3 regions of the Mesorhizobium sp. B2-8-5 genome follow, and region 2 is predicted to be linked to each of the others. Evidence: riboswitches for the same ligand, from Rfam matches in the RefSeq annotation. Region 2 holds a riboswitch; each other region holds the start of a gene.
The links. Region 2 has a riboswitch for cobalamin ahead of FJ430_RS23325 (DUF1636 family protein). Riboswitches for the same ligand answer to the same signal wherever they lie in the genome.
Positions count from the first base shown of each region.

Region 1 (5,321 bases), 1.4 Mb from region 2:
AACACCATCATCGACCAGAAGCCGAGCATGCCGACCTTGGAGAAGGAGACCGCCCACGGGAACAGGAAGGCGACTTCGAGATCGAAGATGATGAACAGGATCGACACCAGGTAGAAGCGGATGTCGAATTTCATACGGGCGTCGTCAAACGAGTTGAAGCCGCATTCATAGGCGGAAAGCTTTTCCGGGTCGGGATTGCGGTAGGCCACCAGGAACGGCGCTATGAGCAGCGCAAGGCCGACGACCAGCGCCACGGCGATGAACAGGACGATCGGCAGATATGAACTCAGGAGTGCGCTCATGCGGCGGCTTTCCTTAGGCGGGCAGTTCACTTTGATTACAGCAACGAACTCTAATGCGGAAGCGTGACAGTTTAACCGCTGAACCGTTTTAAGGGGCCCATGCTGCAACGCGGCGAGGGTTAGCGCAGCGGTTTCGGTGACGCAAGTCAAACCTTGTTCAATTCGCGACCCTGGACGCCTTATCGGAAGAAACTGGTCCGATCCGCTCCTGTTTGATTTCCTTCGCTTTTTACTCCACTTTTCTCTCCTGACATATCTCCCGCCATTTGCCTGCTAGCATCGCCGGAATCACCGGCTAAAAATCCGGCAAATGATCAGCGCAAGGGCGCCTTGATGAAGGACAAGATTTCGCTGGCCATGGCGAGGCGCATTGCGCTCGGAGCACAGGGGTTCAACGACCCTAGGCCCGGCGGCGTTCCGGATCGCCGCCACCTTGCGCGCGTGCTTTCACGAACCGGCCTGTTGCAGATCGATTCCGTCAGCGCTGTGGTGCGTGCTCATTATATGCCGCTCTATTCTCGCCTCGGCCCCTACCCGCTTGCGCTGCTCGACAACGCCGCGGTCACCCGCAAGCGCGCGGTCTTTGAGTATTGGGCGCATGAGGCGTCGTTCCTGCCTGTCGAAACCTACCCTTTGATGCGCTGGCGCATGCTGCGCGCCGAGCAGGGCGACGAGATGTATCTCGGCCTGGCGAAATGGGGCCGGGAGCGTAAGGCGATGATCGACGAGATCTATGCGCAGGTCGCCGAACGCGGCCCGATCGCCGCGTCCGACATCGAAGGCCACAAGGGCAATGGCGGCTGGTGGGGCTGGAGCGAGGCCAAGCACGCTTTTGAATGGCTGTTCTGGGCCGGACGCATCACCACCGCCTACCGGCGCGGCTTCGAACGCTATTACGACCTGCCCGAGCGCGTTTTGCCGCAGGCCGTACTCGACCTGCCGGTACCCTCGGTCGAGGACGCGCATCGCGAATTGCTGCGCATCTCGGCCCGCGCCCATGGCATCGCCACCTATGGCGACCTTCGCGACTATTTTCGTCTCGCGCCGGGCGATACGAAAGACCGCATCGAGGAACTGGTCGAAGCGGGCGAACTGCTGCCTGTGAAGGTCGAGAGCTGGGACAAGACCGCCTATCTCCACAAGGACGCCCGCTTTCCACGCCGGATAGAGGCCCGCGCCCTGCTCGCCCCCTTCGATCCCGTCGTCTTCGAGCGCACCCGGACGGAAAAACTCTTCGGCTTCCGCTACCGCATCGAGATCTACACGCCGGCCGAAAAGCGCCAATACGGCTACTACGTGCTGCCCTTCCTGCTTGGCGACCGCATCGTCGCCCGTGTCGATCTGCGAGCCGATCGGCCGGCGAGCGTGCTGCGCGTCCATGCCGCCTTTGCAGAGGCCGGCGCCCCCGCCGAAACGGCGGCCCAACTCTTCGACGAACTGCAGCAAATGCAGGGCTGGCTCGGCCTGGGAGCGATCGAAGTGACGCCGGCCGGCGACCTCGGGCCGGCGCTGGCCGACATCGCGGTGTCGTAGCCGTGCGTTGACAGGCACCCGGCCGTAAGCCTAAATCCGCCGCAGACGGTCTTCTCCCGGCAAAGGGAGGAGCCAAGAGGGAATGCGGTGCGGGCCAACGCCCAAATCCGCGGCTGTCCCCGCAACTGTAAGCGACGAGCCCCGGCCGAAAACCACTGGGATGTTCCCGGGAAGGCGGCCTTCAAGGCGACGACTCGCGAGCCAGGAGACCTGCCGTCTGAAACTTTAAGTATCCGAATGCCCGGCGGGTTTTCCGGGCAAGGAGCCTGGTTTTGGATCGTAACGGCAGTTTCCCGGCAAACAGTGCGGATATTTCGTCCGAGCCCGACGCGCTGGCCGGCGTGACCGTCATCGTCTGCTCCTCTTGCCGCGACGAAACCGGCTCGGACGGCCATCCGCGTGCCGGCGCGCTGCTCGCCGAGGACACGCGCCGGGCTGCCTCCGGCGAAAACATCAACATCCGCACCGTCGAATGCCTCGGCAATTGCAAGCGCCGGCTGAGCGCCGCGCTGCTGCGCGACGGCTGCTGGAGCTATGTCTTCGGCGATCTGACCCCGACCAGCGGCGCCGACCTCATCACCGGCGCAAAGCTCTTCGCCATCTCGACCGACGGCCTGGTCCCCTGGCGCGGCCGGCCCGACTCTCTCAAGCGCGGCCTGGTTGCCCGCATTCCTCCCCTCGACATGCTGAAGGACTGACCATGAACGCTTCCGTTTCTCGTGTTCCCTGCACCGTCGTCACCGGCTTCCTCGGCGCCGGCAAGACGACGCTGATCCGCAACCTGCTCGAGAACGCCAAGGGCAAGCGGCTGGCGATCATCGTCAACGAGTTCGGTGATGTCGGCATCGACGGCGAGATACTGAAAGGCTGCGGCGTCGACACATGCCCGGAGGAAAACATCGTCGAGCTCGCCAATGGCTGCATCTGCTGCACCGTGGCCGACGATTTCGTGCCGGCGCTCGACCAGATCCTGTCGCTCAACCCCAAGGTCGACCACATCCTGATCGAGACCTCCGGCCTCGCTCTGCCGAAGCCGCTAGTCCAGGCCTTCCAGTGGCCGACGGTCAAGAGCCGCGTCACGGTCGACGGGGTCGTCGCCGTTGTTGATGGCCCGGCGCTGGCCGACGGCCGCGTCGCTTCCGACATGGATGCCCTGCAGGCCCAGCGCGCCGCGGACGTGACGCTCGACCATGACGATCCGGTCGAAGAGGTATTCGAGGACCAGATTGCCTGCGCCGACCTGATCATCCTGTCGAAGAGCGACCTGATGGATGCGGCCGGATCGCAGCGCGCCAACGCCGTCATCGGCAAGCACGTCGCGCGCGCCGTGAAGATCGTTCCGACCGCGCAAGGCAAGGTCGACCCGTCGGTGCTGCTCGGCCTCGGGCTCGCCGTCGAGGACGACATCGAGAACCGCAAGACCCACCACGACGACGAGCTCGACCATGAGCATGACGATTTCGATTCCTTCGTCATCGACGTCCCGTCGGTCGCCAATCCCGATGAGTTGGCCAAGCGCGTCGCCCTTGCCGCCGAGCAGGAAAACGTGCTGCGCGTCAAAGGCTTCGTCGAGGTTGGTGGCAAGCCGATGCGTCTCTTGCTCCAGGCCGTTGGCCCGCGCGTCAACCACTACTACGACCGCGCCTGGACGGCGGATGACGATCGCCGCTCGCGGCTGGTCGTCATCGGCCTCAAGGGGCTGAACCGCCCGGCGATCGAGCGTATCCTCGCCGGCTGAGGCTAAGACCAAAAAGCGATGCATATTCTCACCACGACATCCGCTTCGCTCGACGATCTCGCCGAGCCGGTCGACCTCAGGCAGACGCCTGCGGATGTGGTGGCCCTGTCCTTCACCGACAGCGACCTCGCCGGTCTGGCCGCCGCCTGGAAGGCGGATGCGGAGCGGCTACCCTCGATGCGGCTGGCGGCCCTTCGCGACCTTCGCCATCCGATGTCGGTGGACCTGTGGATCGACAGCGTCGCCCGTCACGCCAAGGTCGTCCTGGTGCGCATCCTCGGCGGCTATGAGTGGTGGCGCTATGGCTGCGACCAGCTCGCTGCGGTCGCGCGCGAGCGCGGCATCAAGCTGGCGCTGCTGCCCGGCGAAAGCCATGACGAGGACCAGCGCCTGATCGAAGGCTCGACCCTGCCGCGCGCCGAGCTCGACGCCCTGCTCGGCTATTTCCGCGAAGGCGGGCCGGCCAATATGGCGGCGCTGGTGCAAAGGCTGGCAAAGCTTGCGGGGGCTGAGGCGGCCGTGGTTGATGCGGTCAGTGTGCCGAAGGCGGGGTATTATGAGCCGGGAGTTGGTGTCGTCGAGAAGTCGAACGTTTCAAGGGTCGGCATTCCTTCGCACCCCCCTCTGTCCTGCCGGACATCTCCCCCGCAAGGGGGGAGATCAGCCGTCACCCAAGCCGGCTCTATCTCTGCTTCGTCAAATATCGAGCTAGCTGAAACATCTACAGTTGGCGAAACCGTCGACCACAGAGCAATCTCCCCCCTTGCGGGGGAGATGTCCGGCAGGACAGAGGGGGGTGTGACGCAACTCGGCGTCGACAATTTCGCAGTCGTCCCCATCCTCTTCTACCGTTCCATGCTGCTTGCCGCAGACATCGCGCCGATCGACGCTCTGGCGGAAGCGTTGAAGCAGCAAGGCATGGCCCCGGTGCCGATCTTCGTTTCCAGCCTCAAGGATCCGGCGTCTCTCGCCTTCGTCGAAAACGCGATCGCCTCGCTGAACCCGGCCGCCATTGTCACCGCGACCGCCTTCGCCTCCGGCGCGGAGCCCGGCATCGAGACTCTGTTCGACCGCGCCGGCGTGCCAGTGTTCCAGGTCATCGTCGCCACAACGAGACGCGAGGTCTGGGAAAAGAACCAGCGCGGCCTGGCGCCCGCCGATCTCGCCATGCACGTTGTATTGCCCGAGCTCGACGGCCGTATCCTCGCCGGCGCCATCTCGTTCAAGGGCGAGGTCGAAACCGACCCGGCGCTCGCCTTCCGCGCCTTCGCCAACCGGCCGGAGGCCGATCGCGTCGAGCAGGTCGCCAGGCGGATCGCTGCCTTTATCCGCCTGCAGCGGACCGAGCGGGCCGAGCGCAAGCTGGCGATCCTGATCCCCGATTATCCCAGCGCGCCCGGGCGGACCGGCTATGCCGTTGGGCTTGATGTGCCGTCAAGCGTGCTCGCCATGCTGCATGACCTGAAGGAACAGGGCTACGTGGTTGAAGCGATTCCGCAATCGCCGCGGGAGTTGCTCGATGCGCTGGAGGTTGGTGGGCTTGGCCTTACGTTGACGGATTACGTTGCCTTTTCAGCGGAACTGCCGAGGGAAGCGCGAGCTTCAGTTGAGGTGGCATGGGGCATGGCACAGGACCAGATAGGTTCGCGCGAGGCACCCCCCTCTGTCCTGCCGGACATCTCCCCCGCAAGGGGGGAGATCGGCAGTTCCGCCGAAGGCGCCATTCCTGCAACTCCGACAATTGGCGA
Region 1 covers NZ_CP083951.1:3,399,504-3,404,824, reverse strand. The annotation lists gene FJ430_RS16460 (NADH-quinone oxidoreductase subunit A) at 1-302, opposite strand, end outside; gene FJ430_RS16455 (winged helix-turn-helix domain-containing protein) at 636-1,835, shown strand; cobalamin riboswitch at 1,865-2,068, shown strand; gene FJ430_RS16450 (DUF1636 family protein) at 2,108-2,533, shown strand; gene cobW (cobalamin biosynthesis protein CobW) at 2,536-3,573, shown strand; gene FJ430_RS16440 (cobaltochelatase subunit CobN) at 3,592-5,321, shown strand, end outside.
Region 1: it holds a riboswitch for cobalamin, as region 2 does, so the genes downstream of both, FJ430_RS16450 (DUF1636 family protein) here and FJ430_RS23325 (DUF1636 family protein) in region 2, are expected to answer to the same signal.

Region 2 (5,321 bases):
GGCGATCGCCAGCAACGTGCGCGGCAGCCTCAGGTCGACGACGATGCTACCGACCGGGGCGGATGGGCTCTGGCTGCCCAGTCCGGCCGCATGCATCAGCGCGCCGACGACCTGGCGCAGAGGTATCAGCGTCGAGCCATAGGCGATCGAAAGCAGCCCGAGCGCGACCAGCAGCGTCGCGCCAAGCATCATGGCCAAAGCGAACGATCGGCGGCGCAGATTCACGGCGTGGGACCTGCCGCCGCGATACCGGCGTTCGGGATTAGCCGAGGCATCCGCGACTTCGTCGATGCCGCAAGGGGCCGTCCACCCATCATTCCGGGGCGAAGCAGGCGCGAAGCTCCGTCGCGTAGATGCCGTGACCTGGCACGAGAAGTGCCACGGTGCGGAATTCTGAGCAGCGGCAACGCCTCGGCGTCACGGAATGGATCCTTGGGTCTGCGCCGCCTCGCTTCGCTCCTTGCTCCGCCCGTGGATGACGAAGTCGCGAGTGTTTTGGCCAATCTCCAAAGCGGTCGATTCACAGGCACACGATCCGTCAATGAAGCCATCCCCACCCCTTCAGAACCCCAGACCTAAAACGCTTCCGGATACATGGCCCTGGCGATCTTGCCGATCGCCTCGATATTGGCGGGTCCGGGCGTCAGCTCGGCGTAGCGCAGCGCGACGAAGCGCTCGTTCCTGACAGCGTCGGTCTCCTTCATGGCCGGATGGACTTTAAGGAAATCGAACAGCTTCCTGTAGCCGCCGCCATCTTGGTAATCGAGCAGGATAAGGAACTGCGGATTGCGCGAGGCGACCGTCTCCCAGTCGGTGTTGCCCCAGTTCGTCTCCATGTCGGCCATGATGTTCTCGCCGCCGGCGGCTGCGATCATGGCGTTGGGAATGGCGAACTTGCCGGCGGTGAAGGGCTTGTCCTCGCCGGAATCGTAGAGGAACACGCGCGTGCCCTTGCGGTCGCCGACCTTGGCGGTGATATCGGCAAGCTCGGCCTTCCAGCCGGCGACCAGCTTTTCGGCCTCCGTCTCCTTGCCGAAGATCTTGCCGAGCTTCTCGACATCGCCATAGAGCAAGTCCATCGAGGCGGCGGGCCGGTTCTTGTCGAGATGGACGCAGCTTTCGGTCAGCACCAGCGTCTTGATGCCGTGCGGGGCGAGCGTGTCGGGCGTGACCTCGCCGCCCGGTTTCATGCCGTAGTACCAGCCGGCGAAGAAGAAATCCGGCTGCACGGCGACGAGGCTTTCCAGCGTCGGATATTTTGGCGCCAGCTCCGGGATGGGGCCCTGCTCGGCCTTGAACTCGGGGCCGACCTTGTACCAGCCGGTGATGCCGGTAAGCCCGACGATCGACGGCTGCAGCTTCAGCGCGAAGGCCATCTCGGCCATGTTGAGGTCCTGGATGACGGCGCGTTTTGGCGGTGCATCGAAGGTGAGCGGCTTGCCGCAGCTGTCGACGGTGACCGGGAAGGCGAAGGCGGCCGAGGCGAGAAGCGAGAAGGCAAACGACAAAGCGAGGCGTTTCACGGGGTGGTGCTCCTTGTTTGGGTTGGGCAGGCTCAGGATGACGAGGAAGCGCGCGTGGGCAGCTCGAAGACGGTGAGCTCGCGGTCCTCGGTCGGGTGCCGCAGGCGCAGCACGTCGATGCCGAAAACCTCGCGGATATGCGGCTGCGCCAGCGCCTCGCGGGGCGGCGCCAGCGCGTGCAGCCGGGCGTTGCTCATCACCGCGACGTTGGTGGCGAAGGGCGCCACCAAGGCGAGATCGTGCAGCACGGCGACCACGGTCATGCTGAATTCGGCCACCAGTTCGAGCAGTTCTGCGCGGGCGCGCGGGTCAAGGTGGTTGGTCGGCTCGTCGAGGAACAGGATCTTCGGCTCTTGCGCGATGGCACGGGCGAGCTGTGCGCGCTGGCGCTCGCCGCCGGAGAGCGAGCCGATGCTGCGCGCGAGCAGTGGCAAGAGCCCCGTCCGGCGCAGTGCTTCGACGACGATGTCGCGGTCGTCGTGCCGGCGCCTCAGGCCGGCATGCGGGACGCGGCCAAGCTCGACATAGTCGATGAGCGCCAGCCGTGGATCCGGCTGGTCCGTCTGGCCGACGACGGCGATGCTGAGCGCCCGCTCGGCGGCGGTGATCCTATCCAGCCGGCGCCCGGCCAGGCGAACCTCGCCGTGGCTCGGCGACAACGCCCCGCACAACATTCGCAGCAGAGTCGTCTTGCCGGCGCCGTTCGGGCCGATAATGGCGAGGCGCTCACCCGCCGCCAGCGACAGGCTGACATCCTCGACCAGCGTCCGGCCGTTTGCCGTGGCGCCCAGATCGCGGGCTTCAAGCAGGGGCGCGCTCACCGGACTTGCTCCCTGGCCTTACCCGCGGCGGGGATGCGCGCCAGTATCTTGCCGGCGAGCCTTGCCGGGCGCTGGCCGGAATTGCACCAGCCGTCGGGCAGCGAGGCATAGAGCCTGGCAAATTCCACCAGCGCGCCGGCGTCGGTGCCCCTGTCGATGGAACCGAAGAGATAGGTGGCTTTGCCTTGCGCCTTGAAGGCCACGGTGAGCGGCCGCGCGCAACCCGCCATGCAGTCGATGGTCTCGACGGCAAAGGAAGGCGCCGGCTGCAAGGAAAGCCTGGAACGCAGGTCGGCGCACAAACCCTCGCCGGACCTCAGTCCGGTCACGGTATCGCGACACAGAGAACAGACGATGATGCGATGGCTCGAGCGTTTCACCGTTTCACGGAAACGGCGAACCGCTCTATCTCTTTGTTTTGACGCAATTCCAGACGGAAAACCGCTACACACTTTTCCTGGAATTGCTCTCGAGGCGTCCAACATTTCCGTCACTTTCCAAAATGGCGACGGAAGGATGCTGGACGAGCCGGCCGACAAGACCGGCGCCCGCGTCTCCTCCCGGCACACCCCGTCCGGTCAACTCATGTCGATGGCAGGTCTCCTGGCTCGCGGGTCGTTGCGCCATCCGCCTTCCCAGCCTTGCCGGCCAGTGGCGTTTCGGATGGAGCTCGCCGCTCACAGTTGCGGGGGCAGCCACGGGTTCAATCCAGACCGGATCTCACCGTGTTCCCTTTTCACCCCTCGCCTTGCGGCTCGGGGACCATGGCGCAGCCATCGTAGGTTGTCCGCGTGCGAGTCGCAACGGCTTCTGTCCGCCCATGGCGCGAAAGACATGGCGGGATCCTCGTGTCGGTGCCGCAAGTCGCTTGCTTCGTTTTGATATGTAATAACATTACCAAATAGAATACGCTGCCTTGGCTTGTCAACGTCATTCGACTTCGCTTGAAGCGCAATTTCGATCAAACTGGCCGCCGGTGCGGGGACTAGTGTCGCCCCGCCAGATGCGAGGAAACATGAACCCGACCGAGAAAGCGCTGTGGTTTGTCGAAAGCCATCTGCCGGACGCGATCAGCCTCGACGAAATAGCGGCAAGCAGCGGCGTGTCGCGCTTCCATGTGACGCGCGCCTTCGGCGCCGCCACGGGACGATCGGTCATGGGTTATATGCGAGCGCGCCGCTTGAGCGAAGCGGCGCGCAAGCTGGCCGGCGGCGCGCCCGATATTCTTTTGGTCGCGCTCGATGCCGGCTACGGCTCGCATGAGGCTTTCACGCGGGCCTTTCGCGAGGCGTTCGGCACCACGCCGGAATTGGTGCGCGCGCAAGGCTCGACCCAAAACCTCGACCTCGTGGAGCCCATTCTGATGGACAGTTCGCTTCTCACCACTCTCGAGCCGCCGCGCTTCGAGACCAGCCGCCCCTTCCTCATCGCCGGTCTCGGCGAGCGCTACAGCTGCGAGACCAGCGCCGGCATTCCAATGCAATGGCAGCGCTTCGCACCCTATATCGGCAACATTCCAGGCGAAGTGCCTGGCGTCTTCTACGGCGTGTGCACGAATGGCGACGATGCCGGCAATTTCGACTATGTCGTCGGGGTCGAGGTGACGGATTTCTCCGATCTGCCGAAGGATTTCTATCGCGTGCGGGTGCCGGCGCGGAAATACGCGGTGTTCTCGCATCGCGAGCACATCTCGGCCATCCGCCGGACCATCAACACGATCTGGAACAGCTGGCTGCCGCCATCCGGCCACGAAATCGCCGACGCGCCGGAATTCGAGCGCTATGGACCCGAATTCGACGCGCGCACCGGCAATGGCGGGTTGGAGATCTGGTTGCCGGTGAAGGGGTGAGCGCCTTCCCTTCACCTTGTGGGAGAAGGCAAAGAGCTAAAGTTCCAGATCCCACGTCTGCCCGACAAGGTCCTTGCCGAACGAATGGTGGCGTTCCTCGTCGACCAGCTTGAAACCCACTGCTTGATAGATGCGGCGGGCCGCGCCCAGTATGTCATTGGTCCATAAGGTCAGCGTCTTGTAGCCCTTGGCGCGCGCGAAGGCGATGCTTTCGTCGACCAGGCGCGCACCGATGCCAAGGCCGCGCGCCGATGGCTCGACATAGAGCAGCCTGAGCTTCGCCACCTCCGGCGACTTGCGCACGACGAAGACGGAACCGACAACCTCGCCCGCGCGCTCGGCGATCCAGGCACGCTCCCACTTCGGATCGAACTTCTTGACGAATTCGCCAAGGATTTCGGCGACCAGCGCCTCGAAGGTCCCGTCCCAACCATACTCCTGCGTGTAGAGCATGCCCTGGCGGCGCGTGATCCAACCGATGTCGCCAACCTGCAGCGGCCGCAGGATGTAGGCTTCCTTCGGTTCGGGTTTGTCGCCGAGCAGCTCCTGTACGGTACGCATGGCCTTGACCAGCCGCTCCTGGTCGACAGGCGCCAGGCGATCGAGCAGCGCCCGCACCTGGTCGTGCGAATCCTGGTTGAGCGGCGCGAAGGCCTGCCTGCCCGCGGGCGTCAGCGCGATCGAGGCGCGGCGCGCATCCGCCTCGGTGGCTTCGCGCTCGACCAGGCCGCGCTCCTCGAATTTCTTGAGAAGACGGCTGACATAGCCGGGGTCGAGGCCAAGCTCGCGGATCAGGTCGCTGGCGACGAGCCCGTCGCGATGCGCAAGCTCATAGAGCACCCGCGCCTCGGTCAGCGAGAACGGGCTCCTCAACAGGCCCTCGTCGAGCAGGCCGATCTGGCGGGTGTAGAATCGGTTGAAGGACCGGACCGTGTCGATGCGCTCCTTGCCGGGGCGGTCGTGGATCGTCATGGGGATTTCCTCCTGTCTTGGACAGGATCAATCATTTAGTTGACTGAGTCAACGAATAGGTCCCGCCTTCGTCATTCTAGGGCGGAGCGACGCGAAGCGGAGCGCAGACCCTAGAATGACGACCTCACGGTCACCAGTGCTAATAGCGAGCGCCGA
Region 2 covers NZ_CP083951.1:4,778,126-4,783,446, forward strand. The annotation lists gene FJ430_RS23310 (FecCD family ABC transporter permease) at 1-192, opposite strand, end outside; gene FJ430_RS23315 (ABC transporter substrate-binding protein) at 576-1,523, opposite strand; gene FJ430_RS23320 (ABC transporter ATP-binding protein) at 1,556-2,344, opposite strand; gene FJ430_RS23325 (DUF1636 family protein) at 2,341-2,673, opposite strand; cobalamin riboswitch at 2,920-3,126, opposite strand; gene FJ430_RS23330 (AraC family transcriptional regulator) at 3,360-4,193, shown strand; gene FJ430_RS23335 (bifunctional helix-turn-helix transcriptional regulator/GNAT family N-acetyltransferase) at 4,230-5,165, opposite strand.

Region 3 (5,321 bases), 890 kb from region 2:
GCCCTCGGCATCGATCTGCGGCAAGCGGGCCACCGACGTGTTCGCGAACACCGGGGCAATCTCCTCCTTGCCGTCGGGCAGCGCCAGCCAGGTCTGCAGGCCGGAGACCGACATCGGCGCGCCGCGCAACTCCTCCGGCGTGCGCTCGGAATGGACGATACCGCGCCCGGCTGTCATCAAATTCACGTCGCCCGGCGCGATCACCATTTCGGTGCCGAGCGAATCGCGATGCCTGATCTTGCCGTCGAACAGGTAGGTGACGGTGGAGAGGCCGATATGCGGATGCGGACGCACGTCGAGCGCATGGCCGGCGCGCAGGATCGCTGGCCCCATGCGGTCGAAGAAGATGAACGGCCCGACCAGACGGCGCTTCGCCGTCGGCAGGGCGCGGCGCACCTCGAAGCCGCCAATGTCCTTGGCGTTGGGGACGACCATCAGCTCGATCTGGTCGCAGGCGAAGGCATCGCCCGGTTCAGGATCGTTTCCCGGAAAGAAGCTCATGTCGGATCCTCAGGCGAAACGCAGCGCCGACCTGGCCTTCGCCTTGGCAGCTTCTTCCTCGCGGTTGCGCGGTTCCTGGTTGGTTTCGAGCGAATCGATCAATTCGCGCGCGACAGCTGTGATCGCCTCGACCGCATGGTGGAAGGCATGTTCGTTGCGCTTGGAGGGCTTGGTCGAGCCGCTCAGCTTGCGCACGAATTGCAGCGCTGCGTCATGCACTTCGTCATTGGTCGCCGGCGGCTCGAAATTGGCCAGGGTCTTGATGTTGCGGCACATAGCTTGAACTCCTTACCTGCTTTCTTTGCCCACCGTCGTCCAAATTACTCTGCGTCGTTACTCTGCGTCGAGCGGCTCCGTTCCTACCGGCTTGCCGTCGCGCGACAGCCTGATCTTCTCGACCTTGTCCTCGGCCGCTTTCAGCAGCCGGTCACAATGCGCCTTCAGCGCTTCGCCGCGCTCATAGATCTTGATCGACTGGTCGAGCGGGACGTCGCCGCGCTCAAGATCATCGACGATCTTCTCCAGAGCGTCTAGCGCCTGTTCGAAGCTCATCGCCTTGACGTCCTCATTGTCTTCCAATGCCATACCCTATCCCTTCATCAGCCGCCCGACATGGGCGGCGACTGAAAATGCCAGTCCCTGCAGATCGTAGCCGCCTTCCAGCAAGCTGACGAGCCTGTTGGAGCTGTGGCGTCCGGCGCGCTCCATCAATTGCCCGGTCGCCCAGTCGAAATCGTCCTCGGTCAGGTTGATCTCGGCCAGCGGATCGCGGTGGTGCGCGTCGAAGCCGGCTGAAATGATGATCAGGTCCGGCGCAAACGCATCGATGGAGGGCAGCACGCGCGACAGGAAGGCGTCGCGGAACAGGTCGCTGCCGGTCTGCGGCGCGAGCGGCGCGTTGATGATATTGCCGGCGCCGGTTTCACTTTTCGCTCCGGTACCGGGATAAAGCGGCATCTGGTGCGTCGAGCAATAGAGAACCGACGGGTCGTCCCAAAAAATGTCCTGTGTGCCGTTGCCGTGGTGGACGTCCCAGTCGACGATGGCGACGCGCTCGGCCTGATGCTTCTTCTGCGCGTAGCGGGCGGCGATCGCGGCCGTGTTGAACAGGCAGAAGCCCATCGCGGTGGTCTTTTCGGCGTGGTGACCCGGCGGACGGGCGGCGACGAAGACGTTGGCGGCACGGCCCTCGAAGACGTCGTCTACCGCCGCGTTGGCGCCGCCGATCGCCGTCACCACGGCCTGCCAGCTTTTCGGGCTGGCGCTGGTATCGGCGTCGATCGAGACGATGCCGTTCTCAGGGATCGCCGCGCGCACGCGCTCGACGAAATCCTCGGGATGCGCATAGAGGATCGTTTTCTCATCGCCTTCGGGCGCCTTGACGCGGTCGAGCGCCGAAAAAGCCTCGTCGTCGAGCACGCGTTCGATGGCGCGCAGGCGGTCGGGCCGCTCGGGATGGCCGGGCGGCGTGAGGTGTTCCAGAAAGATCGGGTGCGTGTAGAGACGGGTGGCCATGGCGCCTAATCTAGGCACCGGCGGCGCGGATGACCATGTTTGAAAGCCGAATGGCTGGGGAAAATTGCGCCAGCCCGTGTCGCTGGCGCCATTGGCGCGGCGCAAGCTTCGCGGTAAGGTTCTTCGCTGCCTGGTGCCCGCGACGCGGGAGAATCGGGAACACGGTTGAACTCCGTGGCGTGCCCAACGCTGTGAGGGGGACCGCGCCGGCAAAGCCACTGTCGATGACGGGAAGGCGCCGGATGCGGGAGGATCCCGAGCCAGAAGACCGGCCCGGCAGACATGGTTTTCCGCTTGGTCAGGCGGGGGACTGCTTGTCGCAAGGGGAAAAGCGATGACGGCAGCAGCGATCGCCGCGAGCGGCGACGACTTTGACCAATTGGCGCGCGACGCGGTCTATCGGGCGATGTTCACCAGGCGTGACGTGCGCAGCCATTTTGTCCCCGACGACCTCGATGACAGCGTGTTGGCGCGGCTCATCACCGCCGCGCATCATGCGCCGTCGGTCGGCTACATGCAGCCGTGGAACTTCATCGTCATCCGCGATCCAGGCAGGCGTCAGCAGGTGCGCGACCTGTTCCTCGCCGCGCGCGAGCAGGAGCTGCCGGCGATCGAGGCGGAACGGCAGGCGCTTTACCGCAAGCTGAAGCTCGAGGGCATCTGCGAAAGCGCGCTCAATCTGTGCATCACCTGCGACCGGCAGCGGTCGAAGGACTCGCCGCTCGGGCGTTGGCATAATCCGGAGATGGATCTCTACAGCACCGTCTGCGCGGTGCAGAATTTCTGGCTGGCGGCGCGTGCCGAAGGTGTCGGCGTCGGCTGGGTAAGCATCATCGAGATCGAAGCGCTGAGGCGGCTTCTCGCAATCCCCGAACATGTCACGCCGATCGCCTATCTCTGCGTGGGCCGCGTCTCAGCCTTCGCGCCGAAGCCCGATCTCGAGGCCCATGGCTGGGGCAAGCGCCTGCCGCTGCCGGAGTTGGTGATGAGCGAGACTTTCCGCGGCGCCGGCGAGGCGCCGCTCAAATCGGCGATCGCAAGGCTAATGCATGTCGCGCAAAAGTGACCTCGGTTTTGCGACAACGACATGCATCAAGCAACGACCTAAAAGCGCGTCGCGTGAATCCGTTTCGACGCGACGCGCTTTAGGCGGTCCTTCGAAATCCTGATCAAGCGGCCCGGGGCGTATCCCAGCGCGAGCCGCCGCCGAAGGAGCCCAGCGCCTTGTCGCGCAGTTCCCTGAACTTGGACGAGGCCTCGGCCAGCCGGTGGTCCCATTCGGGATTGGGCACCTGGCCCTCGATGGCTTCGAAATAGACCTGCATCAGCGATGCAATGGCGAAGGGCTCGATGAAGGCCGCCTTGAAGGCCCAGGCAAAGACGATGGCCAGCACGAAAGCCCAGCCGGCAAGCTGACCCGGCATGACCCAGAGGATCGCCGCGGCGGGCGCCAGCATCAACAGGAAGATGACGAAGGACACGCCCCACATGATCGCCGCCAGCCAGACGGCGTTCTTGACCATGTGCTTGCCGTTCTGGGCGTAGAGGACGACGCCTTGCCTGGCCGTCTCGAAGGGCGAGTTCGAATTGATGCGGATGTTGTAGCCGAGGATGATCTCGTCGACATAGGTCAGCGAGATACGGATGATGGTGTTGATGAAGCTGACGATGCCGCTCAGGCCCGGGATCGGCAGGAAGGCGGCTATGCCGCCGATCAGGCCGGTGATGGCGCGGATGGCGCCCTTGACCAGTTGGTCGACGACGAAAAGGATGTTGGCCTCGGCGAAACGCTGGGTGACCACTTCCTTGGCATAGGCGATCTGGTTCTGGCCGTCAGGGACATCGTGGCCGTCGATCAGATGCACCATGACGGCGATATGGCCCGCCTTCAGCACGTAGAGGATGTATTCGCGGATCCAGTAGACGGCGATCGACACGACGCCGAAGCCGACCACGCCGCCCCAGAGCGCGAAGGACATCGGCCCGTCGGGATCGGTCGAGATGTGGCCGACGCCGTAGCCGACGCTGGCCCCCGTCCCAGTCGCCATGATGTAGGCAACCGTGATGCCGAAATAGACGATCATGCGAAAGACGATGAACGGCCATGTCCGCATCATGATGGACACCGACCTGGCGATGCTGAAGTCCCACATGCCCCGACTCTCCACACCCCCGCGCATGATCCCGAAAATCGGAATGGATTTTCGGAGAAGAGTCATGCGCTGAATCAAAGTTTTTACAGCGTCCTTTGCGCGTTCAAAGAACGCGCGGCGCTGTAAGAGTTGGCGGTGGAGGATGCGCTCGCCCCATTGATTGTCAATCGCGGCGGGGTTGCGTCGGCCGGAAAGCGGTGCACAACCCGGTGGCTTGGTTACCCAAGCGTGCCGTCAACCCTCTTGCGCAAGCCTTCGAGCAGTTGCTTGAACGCCGCGATCGCCTTCTTCGACGTCGCTTCGGGATCCTTCGAATTGGCGATGCGCTGCGCGGCCTGGCTGCTGGCGCCATTGATCAGCCGTGAGGTCGTCTCGGGATCAAGCTCTGGAACGACCACCCCCTCGTCCTGCAGCTTCGTCAGATGGTCGGTCATCGAGGCGATGCAAGCGCTGGCATTCGGCCACTGCGCCGGGTCGCCGAGCACCGCCGGACCGTCGCGGAACATGATGCGCTGGATTTCCGGCTCCAGCGCCATTTCGATATAGCTGGTGCATTCATCGACGAAATGCTGCCAGCGGGTCGGCGCCTTCGAAGCCGCCTCGTTCACCCGCTCGGCCATTTCGCCGTCGATCTCGGCGATCACCGCCTGCAGCAGCCCCTTCTTGTCGCCGAAATGATGGTAGAGCGCGCCGCGCGTCAGGCCGGCCGACGCGGTGAAATCGTCCATCGAGGCCTCGGCGTAGCCGACCGTGCCGAAGGCGTGGCGGGCGGCCGCGATCAGCTTGGCGCGCGTTTCGGCGATCATCTCCTTGCGCGGTCTGTACATGGCTCTGGCCCTACTAACATACGCCTCGTATGCCAATTGACATACGCAGCGTATGAACTATCTCACATTCATACGCAGCGCATGTAGTTTTAGTATGCGCTCTTGTCGAGGAGCAGGATCATGCGAAACCCCTATGCGGACATCTTTCGGGCTCCCGGCACGAAAGGCTTTGCCGCGGCCGCCTTCATCGCGCGGCTGCCGATCGCCATGGCGCCGATCGGCATCGTGGCGATGCTCTCGCAGACGCATGGCGAATACTGGCTGGCCGGGGCGGTCTCGGCGACCTACGCCCTTGTGAATGCTGTTTTGTCACCGCAGATCTCGC
Region 3 covers NZ_CP083951.1:5,667,025-5,672,345, forward strand. The annotation lists gene FJ430_RS28060 (pirin family protein) at 1-501, opposite strand, end outside; gene FJ430_RS28065 (DUF2277 domain-containing protein) at 511-777, opposite strand; gene FJ430_RS28070 (exodeoxyribonuclease VII small subunit) at 835-1,086, opposite strand; gene FJ430_RS28075 (histone deacetylase family protein) at 1,090-2,016, opposite strand; cobalamin riboswitch at 2,131-2,308, shown strand; gene bluB (5,6-dimethylbenzimidazole synthase) at 2,351-3,082, shown strand; gene FJ430_RS28085 (hypothetical protein) at 3,186-4,169, opposite strand; gene FJ430_RS28090 (TetR/AcrR family transcriptional regulator) at 4,388-4,996, opposite strand; gene FJ430_RS28095 (MFS transporter) at 5,117-5,321, shown strand, end outside.
Region 3: it holds a riboswitch for cobalamin, as region 2 does, so the genes downstream of both, bluB (5,6-dimethylbenzimidazole synthase) here and FJ430_RS23325 (DUF1636 family protein) in region 2, are expected to answer to the same signal.